2 regions of the Rhizobium sp. rho-13.1 genome follow, and region 2 is predicted to be linked to the other one. Evidence: predicted binding sites of a transcription regulator. Region 2 holds the regulator's gene; the other holds the start of a gene.
What was found. The regulator PhoB, encoded in region 2, activates phosphate uptake and scavenging genes when phosphate is short. The targets are predictions, from matches to a motif close to TGTCATNNANCTGTCAT.

Region 1: the regulator PhoB is predicted to act here: its motif matches at 3,664-3,680, upstream of EQW76_RS02875 (UDP-2,3-diacylglucosamine diphosphatase).

What each region holds. Positions count from the first base shown of each region.
Region 1 is NZ_SCFL01000001.1:546,190-552,302, reverse strand. Features, by position in the region: gene EQW76_RS02885 (DUF2865 domain-containing protein) at 1-981, opposite strand, end outside; gene EQW76_RS02880 (NADP-dependent malic enzyme) at 1,198-3,510, opposite strand; gene EQW76_RS02875 (UDP-2,3-diacylglucosamine diphosphatase) at 3,746-4,612, shown strand; gene EQW76_RS02870 (MFS transporter) at 4,723-5,946, shown strand; gene dgcA (N-acetyl-D-Glu racemase DgcA) at 5,898-6,113, opposite strand, start outside.
Region 2 is NZ_SCFL01000002.1:374,632-380,744, forward strand. Features, by position in the region: gene phoR (phosphate regulon sensor histidine kinase PhoR) at 1-1,125, shown strand, start outside; gene phoU (phosphate signaling complex protein PhoU) at 1,328-2,041, shown strand; gene phoB (phosphate regulon transcriptional regulator PhoB) at 2,074-2,757, shown strand; gene EQW76_RS08295 (AraC family transcriptional regulator) at 2,826-3,704, opposite strand; gene EQW76_RS08300 (DUF2000 family protein) at 3,718-4,125, shown strand; gene EQW76_RS08305 (GcrA family cell cycle regulator) at 4,202-4,729, opposite strand; gene EQW76_RS08310 (aspartate aminotransferase family protein) at 5,166-6,113, shown strand, end outside.

The DNA.
Region 1 (6,113 bases), on a different contig from region 2:
GGGCCGTTCCACCGGCGGCGCATCGCCCTTTGCGGGTGCCGTCGGCACGGCCGGTGGCGACGCTTTTGGGATGATCGTCGTAATCGAGCCTTGCTGCGTGCCTGCGGTTGGCGGCTTGGTCAGCGCGTTCTGCCTTCGCATTTCCTCGTAATAGGCCGGCAGATTGCAGGTGCAGCTGGTCTTTTCATTCGGCGGCCGTTTGCGGAAGGCGAAGGCGTAGGGCATGGCGCTGTAGGGGGTGCCCGACGAGGCGGAGACCATCGCCGATGTTTCCTGATCCGGCAGACGGTGGAAGAACAACTCGGTCTTCACGCCCGGGCACATCCTCGCGCAGGTTTCGCCATCCCGCTGGAAATCGCCGGGCGCTGCATTCTGGGTCATCGGGAAGAAGCCGCCATCGCAGGTGCGCACACAGACCGTGCGGACATTTCCGCCGCCATAGGATTGACCGAAGGCGTAGCTCTGGACCGGCGATTGCGGTGCGGGTTCGCTGCCGGAGGGGCCGCCACTGCTGTCCAGCGTGGTTGCCCCCGGGGTTGCGGGGTAGCTGGGCTCGATGCCTGCCTGCGGGGGCGGGCGGTTGGTGATGATGGTATCGCCGCTATCCTGATCTTCGCAGCCGTTGGCGCGCAGCGCTGCGGAAAGCTGGTTGCGGGTGGGTCCTTCCGAAACGTCGCCGCGCTGGATCTGGTCGCGCTTGGCGACGAGATCCTGCAGGTTCTGCTGCATGCGCTGCAGGGTATCCTCGATCCGCGCGCAGGTGCCGCCGTCGTCACCGTTTATGATCACCATGCTGCCGGACGAGCACTCGTTTTCCTCAAGGTCGTTCTCGACTTGGCGCAACTCGGATATCTGCTGGGCGATGGCGGTGCGGTATTGCCGGAGCTGGCGGTTGGTGCCGACAGTTTCGCTGAGATTGGCCATCTGGCCGCGCAGGTCGTCGCAGATTGCGTTCGTCTGGGCAGCCAGTGGCGCTGCCATCGCCAAGGATGCGGCAAGCGCCCAAAATGAATGTTTCCAGCCCACTATCACGCTTTTGGCCTGCTCCGTTCGGATGGTTTCCGCCTCAGCTCGGGCGAAGGCGAAAATTCATCCATTGTCACGCGCAAGATATATGGCGCCGACTGACTTGCGCCAGCCCTGCGCTCGGCAGCAGGTGGTCGACCGCCGGGATGATGCCCGGCGGTCCCGTCAGTATCAGCCGGGCTGCGATGCCTCGACCACGGCCACGGCTGCCATGTTGACGACGCCACGGGAGGTGACCGAGGGCGACAGGATATGGGCCGGCAGGGCCGTTCCGAGCAGGATCGGGCCGACATGCAGCCCGTCAATCATCTCCTTGACAACGCCAAGCGTGATGTTGGCCGCATCGAGGTTCGGGAACACCAGCAGGTTGGCTTCGTCGGTCAGCGTGCTATCCGGCATGACGCGGCGGCGCAAATGCTCGGAAATCGCGCTGTCGCCGTGCATTTCGCCATCGACCTCTAGATCGGGGGCTGCAAGCCGGATGAGCCGCAGGGCATTGCGCATCTTCGTGGCGCTCTCCGATTCGCGCGAGCCGAAGTTCGAATGCGAGACAAGGGCGGCGCGTGGCGTGATCCCGAAGCGGCGGATTTCCTCCGCTGCCAGCACTGTCGATTCGGCAATCTCTTCGGCCGTCGGATTAAAGTTAACGTAGGTGTCGGTATAGAACGTGTTGCCGCGCTGCGAGATGAGCAGGCTCATGGCAGAGAAGTCGCGGACATTGTTACGCTTGCCGATAATCTGGCGGACAACGCGTAGGTGCCGCTCGTAGCGGCCTTCGAGGCCGCAGATCAGTGCATCGGCGTCGCCACGCTTCAGCGCCAGTGCGCCGATGACGGTGGTGTTGGTGCGCACGATGGTACGGGCTGCCTCCGGGATGACGCCGCTGCGGCCGACCAGCGAGAAATAGAGGTCGGCGTAATCGCGGAAGCGCGGATCGTCTTCCGGGTTGATGACTTCGAAGTCGGTATGCGGGCGGATTTTGAGGCCATAGCGCTTCAGGCGGGTCTCGATGACGCTGGGGCGGCCGATGAGGATCGGCACGGCCGTGTTTTCCTCGAGCAGCACCTGTGCGGCGCGCAGCACGCGTTCGTCTTCGCCTTCGGAAAACACGACGCGCTTCGGCTGAGCGAGCTTGGCAGCTGCAAAGATCGGCTTCATGACGAAGCCGGAGCGGAAGACGAAGCGGTTGAGCGTGTCGAGATAGGCATCGAAATCGGTGATCGGGCGAAGCGCCACACCGCTCTCTTCCGCAGCCTTGGCGACGGCCGGGGCGATGCGCAGGATCAGGCGGGGATCGAAGGGCGAAGGGATCAGGTATTCCGGGCCGAAGATCGGGGTCTCGCCGGTATAGGCGCGGGCGGCAACATCCGACGGTGCCTCGCGGGCAAGGGCTGCGATGGCGCGCACTGCCGCCATCTTCATTTCCTCGTTGATCGTCGTCGCGCCGCAATCCAGCGCGCCGCGGAAGATGTAGGGGAAGCAGAGGACGTTGTTGACCTGGTTCGGGAAATCCGAGCGCCCGGTGCAGATCATCGCGTCGGGCCGGGCGGCGCGGGCGAGTTCCGGCATGATTTCGGGGTTGGGATTGGCAAGCGCCATGATCAGCGGCTTTTCGGCCATCTGTACCAGCAGTTCCGGCTTCAGCACGCCGGCGGCCGACAGGCCGAGGAACACATCGGCGCCGCCGATCGATTCGGCCAGCGTCCGCTTGTCGCTCGGCTGGGCATAGACCGACTTCCACTCGTCCATCAGCACGTTGCGGTCGGTGTAGACCAGGCCCTCGATATCGTGGACCCAGATGTTTTCGCGCTTGGCGCCCAGAATGACCAAAAGGTTGAGACAGGCGAGTGCGGCAGCGCCTGCACCGGATGCGACGATCTTGACGTTCTCGATCGTCTTGCCGGCCAGCTCCAGGCCGTTCAGTATGGCGGCGGCGACGATGATCGCAGTGCCGTGCTGGTCGTCGTGGAAGACCGGGATCTTCATCATCTCGCGCAGCCGGCGCTCGACGTCGAAGCATTCGGGCGCCTTGATGTCCTCGAGATTGATGCCGCCGAAGGTCGGCTCCAGTGCCGAGATCGTCGAGACCATCTCGTCGACGGTCGGTGCCTCGATCTCGATGTCGAAGACATCGATGCCGGCGAACTTCTTGAACAGGACGGCCTTGCCTTCCATCACCGGCTTTGAGGCCAGCGGACCGATATTGCCGAGGCCAAGCACGGCCGTGCCGTTGGATATGACGGCCACGAGATTGGCGCGCGAGGTATATTCGGCAGCCATTTCAGGGTTGTCGCGGATGGCGAGACAGGGAGCGGCGACGCCCGGCGAATAGGCGAGCGCTAGGTCGCGCTGGTTGCCGAGCGGCTTCGTCGCCTGTATCTCCAGCTTGCCCGGACGAGGATAGCGATGGAAGAAAAGCGCCTGTTCGTCGAGGTCACCGCTGGTCATGTTCTTCTGTGCCTTCGATGCATCCTGCGGGTCCATCACGCTTCTCCATTACCATTCGTCTAACGATTTCACGTCACTGCATACAACAATCCTCGGGGGTGCACAGTACGGAATTGTGGCATGGCGGCAAGATTTTGCCGATGCGCGGCGGGGTAAGCTACGCCATCTTCGCGCTCGAATTGGATATGATGTCATCTTCCTGAAACACGAGTCTGATTATTCCGGGCACAGCGAAGATTGGGGCACGGGCATTACGTTCGTGGAGACATTGATGGACACTCGACACTTCCGAACCCTGTTCATTTCCGACGTTCATCTGGGATCGAAGGCTGCCAAGGCTGACTATCTTCTCGACTTCCTGCGCTATCACGAAGCCGATACCCTGTACCTCGTCGGCGACATCATCGACGGCTGGCGGCTGAAGCGCAGCTGGTACTGGCCGCAGGATTGCAACGATGTCGTTCAGAAGATCCTGCGCAAGGCGCGCAAGGGCACGCGCATCGTCTACATCCCCGGCAATCACGACGAATTCCTGCGCGATTTCCCGGGTAACCATTTCGGCGGTATCGAGGTCGCCGAACGGGCGATCCACACCACCGCCGACGGCAAGACCTATCTCGTGCTGCACGGCGACGAATTCGATGTGGTGGTCCGCAACGCCCGGCTGCTCGCTTATCTCGGCGACTGGGCCTACGACGTCGCCATCGTGCTGAACATCGCGCTCGCCAGCATTCGGCGCCGGCTCGGCATGCCTTACTGGTCGTTCTCAGCCTGGGCCAAGCAGCAGGTCAAGCATGCGGTCAACTTCATCGGCGAGTTCCAGCGCGTGGTGGCCGAAGAGGCCAAGCGCAATCATGCCGACGGGGTCATTTGTGGCCATATCCACCATGCCGTCATCGAGGACATCGATGGCCTGCGCTACATCAACACCGGCGACTGGGTTGAAAGCTGTACGGCGATTGCCGAGCATGAGGATGGAAGCTTCGAACTGATCACCTGGCGCCAGATCCTCGACGCCAAGCCTGCTACAGCCGTTGCCGAGAGCCGCCAGGATCGTCTGCCGTCGCGCCCGGCCATGGACCTTGCGCTGATGATGGCCGAAGCAAAGGCGGCGTCCGGGATGACCGCTGCCGAGTGAGCGGACAACGCCCTCCATCTCTTTGAATTTCCCGCCGATCTGAAGGCGCCGCCGTAGGCGCGATCGCGAATGCGTGGTAGGGAATCAGCGTTTCCAAATCAGGCATTGTCATGATTCCCGCAACGATGACTTCGACGGGCAGGGAGGCTCCTGCCTATTTCCGGCTGCGCAGCGCCCTGTCCTATTGTGCCCCGCTGATCGTCAACGGCATCGCCCTGCCGTTCTTTCCGGTTTTCCTCGCGACACTGAAGTTCAACGACCAGCAGATCGGTATCATTCTCGCCTTGCCGATGGTCGTGCGGGTGCTGGTCGCGCCGGTCGTGGCGCTGTTTGCCGACAGGATGCGGGAACGGGCGACGGTGCTTCTCTGGTCCGGAGGCCTGTCGCTGTTGACCGCGATCGCGCTGTTCTGGACCGACGACTTCGCGACCGTCCTGTTGGTCTATGCGCTGCAGGGCGCCACCTATGCGCCTTACCTGCCGGTGGTCGAGTCGATTACCATCTCGGGAGTCCGCCGCTGGGGCATCGATTACGGTTCGACCAGGGTGTGGGGATCGATCGCCTTCATTGTCTCGACACTGATCGGCGGGCAGGTGATCGGCGCGTTCGGCGGCAGGATGGTTTTGCCGCTAATGGTCATCGGCTTCATCCTGACGACTGTCATGGCGCTCTATTGTCCCCGCATCGGGCCAACGCGGCGTCGCGGCCTGCCGCTCGACATCAAGGCGCCGCCCATCGGCAATGCGCTCAGGAATCCGCGCCTGCTGCTGACCATGATCGGCGTTTCGGTCCAGCAGGCAAGCCATGCGCTGTTCTACACATTCGCCTCGATCTACTGGCACCAGATCGGTTTTTCAGGCACGCAGGTGGGGATACTCTGGAGCGCCGGGGTGGCGGCCGAGGTGACGATCTTCTTCCTCTCGAAACGGCTGGGACGCCGGTTCAGTGCCTGGACCCTGATGCGCTTCGGCGCGGCGATGTGCGTCTGCCGGTGGATCGTCTTTCCGATGGACCTCGGCTTTGCAGGCCACTTCGTGCTGCAGTGCTTTCACGCCTTCACCTATGCCTGCGTCCACATCGGCGTGCAGCGCCGCATCGTGGCGACGGTGCAGGAAACGCAGGAGGCGTCCGCGCAGGGCGTCTACTTTTTCTATAATGGCATGTGTCTCGGCATCGCGACTATCGCCTCCGGCTATGTCTACGGCTGGCTCGGCACGTCGGGTTTCTACCTGATGGCGCTGATCGCGGCTGCCGGGCTCACCATGATCGTCGTCGCCTCCCGCCTTCAGCCCCACAATTCCGAGAGCGGTGGAAAGACCAGCGAGCCCTCGTAGCGCAATCCGGGTTCGCGGTCGCGGGAAAGCAGCAGCGGTCCGTCGAGATCGACGAAGGCCGCGTCCTGGGCCAGCATCAGCGCCGGTGCCATCGCCAGCGATGTGCCGACCATGCAGCCGATCATGATCCGGAAGCCGAGCCGTTCGCCCTCTGCCTTCATGCGGAG
Region 2 (6,113 bases):
GTGCTGCTGGTCGTGGTTGCCGTTGCCCTGCTGCGCGCACCCCTGGTGGCGCGCAGGGCGCAGCCGGCGAAAGTCGAGCCGGCCCCGGTAGATCTGGCGGCAGTCCTGAGGCCGATGACCGCAGGCCTGGCTGGTCTCGACATGCCAGTTCTGGTGCTGGATCGCGAGGCGTCGGTGTTCTATCAGAACCCTGCAGCAGAGAGGGCGCTCGACCTCTTCCCGATTGGCGCCCACCTGTCGGCAAAGCTGCGCTCGCCCGGCATTCTCGACATGGTGCGGGAAACGATTGCCACCGGCGTGCCCAACCAGATCGAGCATTCCGAGCGTCTGCCGTCGGAGCGTGTCTTCATAGTGCGGATTGCGCCTGTCGAGCTGGCGCTCTCCGATCTCGGCAACCAGACATTCTTCCTGCTGTCGTTTCGCGACGTCTCGGAGTTGCGTCATATCGACCGCATGCGGTCGGATTTCGTCGCCAACGCCAGCCATGAGTTGCGCACGCCACTGGCCTCGCTGCGCGGCTTCATCGAGACCATCCAGGGGCCAGCGCGCAACGATCCCAAGGCGCAGGAGCGCTTTCTGGCGATCATGTTCGATCAGGCGACCCGCATGAGCCGGCTGGTCGACGATCTCCTGTCGCTGTCGCGGCTCGAGTTGAAGTCCCATCTGGCGCCGGACCAGAAGGTCGATCTCGTGCCGCTGCTTGGCCATGTGCGCGATGCGCTGGTGCCGCTGGCGATGGATCTCGATGTCACTATCAATTTGCATATGCCGTCAGGCAAGGCGGAGGTGACCGGTGATCGCGACGAACTGGTGCAGGTGTTCGAAAACCTGATCGAGAATGCCTGCAAGTACGGTCAGGAGGGCAAGCGCGTCGACGTGACGTTGCGCAACAAGCCCGGCGAGCCTGTGGAGGTCACCGTGTCCGACAGCGGCGGCGGAATTCCGGCCGAACACGTGCCGCGCCTGACCGAGCGGTTTTATCGCGTCAGCGTCGAAAACAGCCGGTCCAAGAAGGGCACAGGCCTCGGGCTCGCCATCGTCAAGCACATCCTGACCCGTCACCGGGCCAGGCTGATCGTCAAATCCGAAGTCGGCCGCGGCACGGATTTCACGGTGCGCTTCTGAATAACCCGGTGACACCTTATTCGAGGCTGCGAAAATTGAATTAATTCAATGATTTCGATTGTCATAATTGTTTCATTGGGCTGACATAAAAGGGCGAGCATTAGGCCGATATCAAAAAGGGCCTCGAAAAGGCGAAACCCGTTGCCGTCGCCGCGCCGAGCAGACCTACGTTCCGTGACGCCTTTCAATTTGAGGATAGAAAATGGTTTCGACACACATTCATTCCGCCTACGACGAAGATTTGAAATTCCTGACGCGGCGCATCTCCGAGATGGGCGGCCTTGCCGAGCAGATGGTCGGTGAATCCGTCCGCGCGCTGGTCAATGGCGATGTCGGGCTGGCTCAGAAGGTCATCTCTGACGATACGATCCTCGATCATGCCGAGCGCGAAGTCGGCGACAAGGCGATCCTGACGATTGCCCGCCGCCAGCCGATGGCTGCCGACCTGCGCGAAATCATGGGCTCGATCCGGATCGCCGCCGATCTGGAACGCGTCGGCGACCTCGGCAAGAACACGGCCAAGCGCGTTATCGCCGTGCAGGGCACCGGCGTACCGCGCAGCCTGGCACGCGGCATCGAGCATCTGTCCGAACTGGCGCTCGTCCAGTTGAAGGAAGTTCTCGACGTCTACACGACCCGCTCGCCCGACAAGGCGGTCTCCATCCGCGAGCGCGACGAGGAAATCGACGCGATGTATACCTCGCTGTTCCGCGAGATGCTGACCTACATGATGGAAGATCCGCGCAACATCACCACCTGCACGCATCTGCTGTTCTGCGCCAAGAACATCGAGCGCATCGGCGACCACGCCACCAACATCGCCGAGACGATTTTCTACATGGCGACCGGTGCATTGCCTGAGGGCGACCGCCCGAAGGACGATACTGCCAATACCGTCGGCGCCATGACGGAATAGGCCTGAAGGGTTTTTGAAGGAGAGCGGGCCCCATGGTTCCGAGAGTTGCCGTCGTAGAAGATGAAGAAGCGCTGAGCGTGCTGCTGCGCTATAACCTTGAAGCAGAAGGTTTCGAAGTCGATACGATCCTGAGGGGCGATGAAGCCGAGATGCGCTTGCAGGAGCGCATTCCGGATCTCCTGATCCTCGACTGGATGCTGCCGGGTGTTTCCGGCATCGAACTTTGCCGCCGCCTGCGCATGAAGCCGGAGACCGAACGTCTGCCGATCATCATGCTGACGGCGCGTGGCGAAGAAAGTGAGCGCGTCCGTGGCCTTTCCACCGGTGCAGACGACTATGTCGTCAAGCCGTTCTCGACGCCGGAACTGATGGCCCGTGTCCGCGCCATGCTGCGCCGCGCCCGCCCGGAGGTGCTGTCCAGCGTCCTTCGTTGCGGCGACATCGAACTCGACCGCGAGACGCACCGGGTACATCGCAAGAGCCGCGAGGTTCGCCTCGGCCCGACGGAGTTCCGCCTGCTGGAATTCCTGATGGCATCGCCAAGCCGGGTGTTTTCCCGCTCGCAGCTGCTCGACGGCGTCTGGGGCCATGACATCTACGTCGACGAACGCACCGTTGACGTGCATGTCGGCCGGCTGCGCAAGGCCCTGAATTTTTCCAACATGCAGGACGTCATCCGCACCGTGCGCGGCGCCGGCTATTCCATGGAAGTCTGAGGCTGGAGTGCAGGCGCCGATGATGGTGCCGGTGCCATCCAGTCGGTGCATTTAGCGGGCTGACACTACTAGGGTTGGCAATCATGCATTGCCAGCCATCTGCCCGGGGTCATACCGAAGGCGGCCCGGAAATGGCGGGTAAAATGTGCCTGATCGGCAAACCCCGCTTCTGCAGCGGCTCCGGCAAGGCCATAGCCGGCACCTAGCAGCCGCTTGGCTCGGTCAAGACGACGCATCACGAGATAACGGTGCGGACTGGTGCCGAAGGCCCGCCGGAACTGCCGCGACAGTTCGTAACGGTCCAGACCGCTGATCGCCTCCAACGTTTCGGAACTGACACCCTCTTCGCAATGCTCGGTCAAAAAATCACGCGCCAGCAGGACAGCTGGGCGATCGATTCTCGTGGGTGCTTTCCTCGGGTCGTCGGCCTGTCGGAAGAGTCCCGCCGTCAGCCGCGCAACCGCGTCGTCCATCGCCAGATCGTTCGGCGCATGGTCGAGATCCGAAAGGACGTCCGCCAGCGCAGACAATAGGCCAGCGTCAGTCACGACGGGATCGCGGACGAAGGGCAGGGCCCGATTGCCCACCTCGAGGAGGCCGACCACCGCGGGCGGCAAATAGAGCATCCGGTAGATCAGTCCGTCGTCGGTGCCTGCCGCGCCATCGTGGACTTCATCGGGATGCAGAACGATCACGTTGCCGGGACGGCTAAAGCGCTCCGCGCCGCGATAGCGGAACGTCTGGACACCACGGAGGGTCAGACCCAGTGCATATGTGTCATGTCTGTGCGGCGAAAAGCCGTTGCCGTGAAAGCGCGCTTCCATGCGCTCGATGCCGTGGCTGGACGCGGCGATGCTCAATCCGTCGCGAAAACCGATCTTGCACGAACGTTCAAGACCGAGGGCATGGGCAGGCGCTATTCGATCGGTTCTTTCGATGCCTTCCATGGAGTTCTTGTACATGTTCGATACCAAAATCGCGATTGTCATCCGCCATGACCTCGCTACCTGGCAGAAGCTCAACGTCACGGCCTTCCTTGTGAGCGGGATCACTGCCCAGTCGCCGGAAATCATCGGCGAAGCATACCGGGATGCTCTCGGCCATGTCTACAGTCCCATGAGCGTTCAGCCGATGGTCGTGCTTGTGGCGGATCAGGACGTGCTAAGGACTATCCACAAGCGCGCGCTGGAACGCCAGGCGCGAGTATCGGCCTATATCGAAGAAATGTTCGCGACAGGTCACGATGCCGCCAACCGGGCCGTATTCCTCGAGTTCGGTCCCGACACCGCCAGGCTGGTCGGCATCGCGCTGCGGGCCGAAAAGAAGCTCGTGGACAAGATCGTCAAAGGTGCGAGTTTGCATCCCTGACACGTTTCTGGGCCATCAAAACCTGAAACGCAAAACGGGCCTCGCGGCCCGTTCTCTGTTGTCGTTTTTACCCGGCTTAGCGGGCGGCGCGACGGCGCTCGTGAACTGGCTGGTACGCCAACTTCTGGTGGTATGTGCAGTAGGGAGACTGATCTGGCGATTCATGACCGCAGAAGTGAAAGTCGTCCTTCAGCGGATCGCCGACCGGCCACTTGCAGGTGCGTTCCGTCAGGTCCGTCAGACCAATGCGGCGGGCAACCGGCGCGATGGCATTGGAGGATGGGCGGAACTGCACGGGTGCCGTTGCGTCTAGCTCGGCATCTTCCTTGACCATGGTTGCGCCTTCGGCACGAACCGTCGAGCGCGGGGCGGCAGGGCGGGCGCCAAAGGTGGTCGGCCGGGCGGGAGCAACGTTACGCTTGGTGGAGCGCGCCGTCGACGATGTGCCGCCGGCCTTTGCTCGGCCTGGCAGGCAAAGTCGATGCACCTTGCCGATGACAGCGTTACGGCTGACGCCGCCGAGCTGCGCCGCGATCTGGCTGGCGCTCAATCCTTCGGCCCATAATTTCGTGAGCCTTTCGACGCGCTCGTCCGTCCAATTCATGCTTGTCTCCGACTGCGTTCATGATGGCGGAATCCTTCGCCATTGCCTCGAATGCTATCGAGGCACAAAACGCTCTTAAATTGTGGTGACTAGGTCCGCCGCATTGCAGTCTAGTAATCAAGATTTAACCTAGTGTGAGGCTGACTCCGTGACAAGAGTCGCGGGAATCGCGGAGAATCGATTTCCAAGTTTTCCCCAACTTGCTGCCTACTGTGGTATTTCTGCAATAGCCTTAATGCCCGTCTCCAGACCCTCACGATATGGCTTTTGCCGCAAGGTTAAAATCAACTATTCGTTGACTAATCCACTGTTTGTTGACATGGTTCCGCGGAACGACAATAGTGCCCAAGCCGCCGCAAGGCGGCATTTTTCATTGCCGACGGCGGCGTTGCAGGACAACAGCCGTCACGTCCTGATCGATCGAAGGAATTGCGCCATGGCCGAAGCCGCGCCACTCTACGACACCTATATGCGCGCGCCCCTGCGGTTCGAGCGAGGCGAGGGCGTATGGCTGATCACGGAAACGGGCGAGCGCTATCTGGATTTCGGCGCCGGCGTCGCCGTGTCGTCGCTCGGTCATGGACATCCGCACCTTGTCGAAGCGCTGAAGACGCAGGCTGAAAAAGTCTGGCACCTGTCGAACCTCTATGAGGTCCCGGGCCAGGAAATGCTTGCCAGGCGGCTGACCGATGCGACCTTCGCCGACAAGGTGTTTTTCACCAATTCCGGTGCCGAGGCGCTCGAATGCGCCATCAAGACGGCCCGCCGCTACCAGTATTCGAAGGGCCATCTGGAAAAATTCCACATCATCACCTTCGAAGGCGCCTTCCACGGCCGGACGTTGGCGACGATCGCTGCCGGCGGCCAGGAAAAATACCTCGAAGGCTTCGGCCCGAAGGCCCCCGGCTTCGATCAGGTTCCGTTCGGCGACCTCGAGGCCGTCAAGGCGGCGATCTCGGATGCGACCGCAGCGATCCTCATCGAGCCGGTGCAAGGCGAGGGCGGCGTTCGCCCGGTTGCCAAGGAGTTCATGCGTTCGCTTCGCGAACTCTGCGACGAGCACGGCCTGCTGCTGATCCTCGACGAGGTCCAGTCCGGCGTCGGTCGCTCCGGCAAATTCTTCTCCCACGAATGGTCTGGCATCACGCCTGACATAATGGCCGTGGCCAAGGGCATCGGTGGCGGCTTTCCGCTCGGTGCGTGCCTCGCCACTGCAGAAGCTGCCTCCGGTATGAAGGCCGGCACCCACGGCTCGACCTATGGCGGCAATCCGCTGGCCATGGCCGTCGGCGGCGCGGTGCTGGACGTCATTCTTGCCGAAGGCTTTCTCCAGCATGTCAACGACGTATCCCTGGTCTTCCGCCAGGGGCTGGCATCGCTCAAG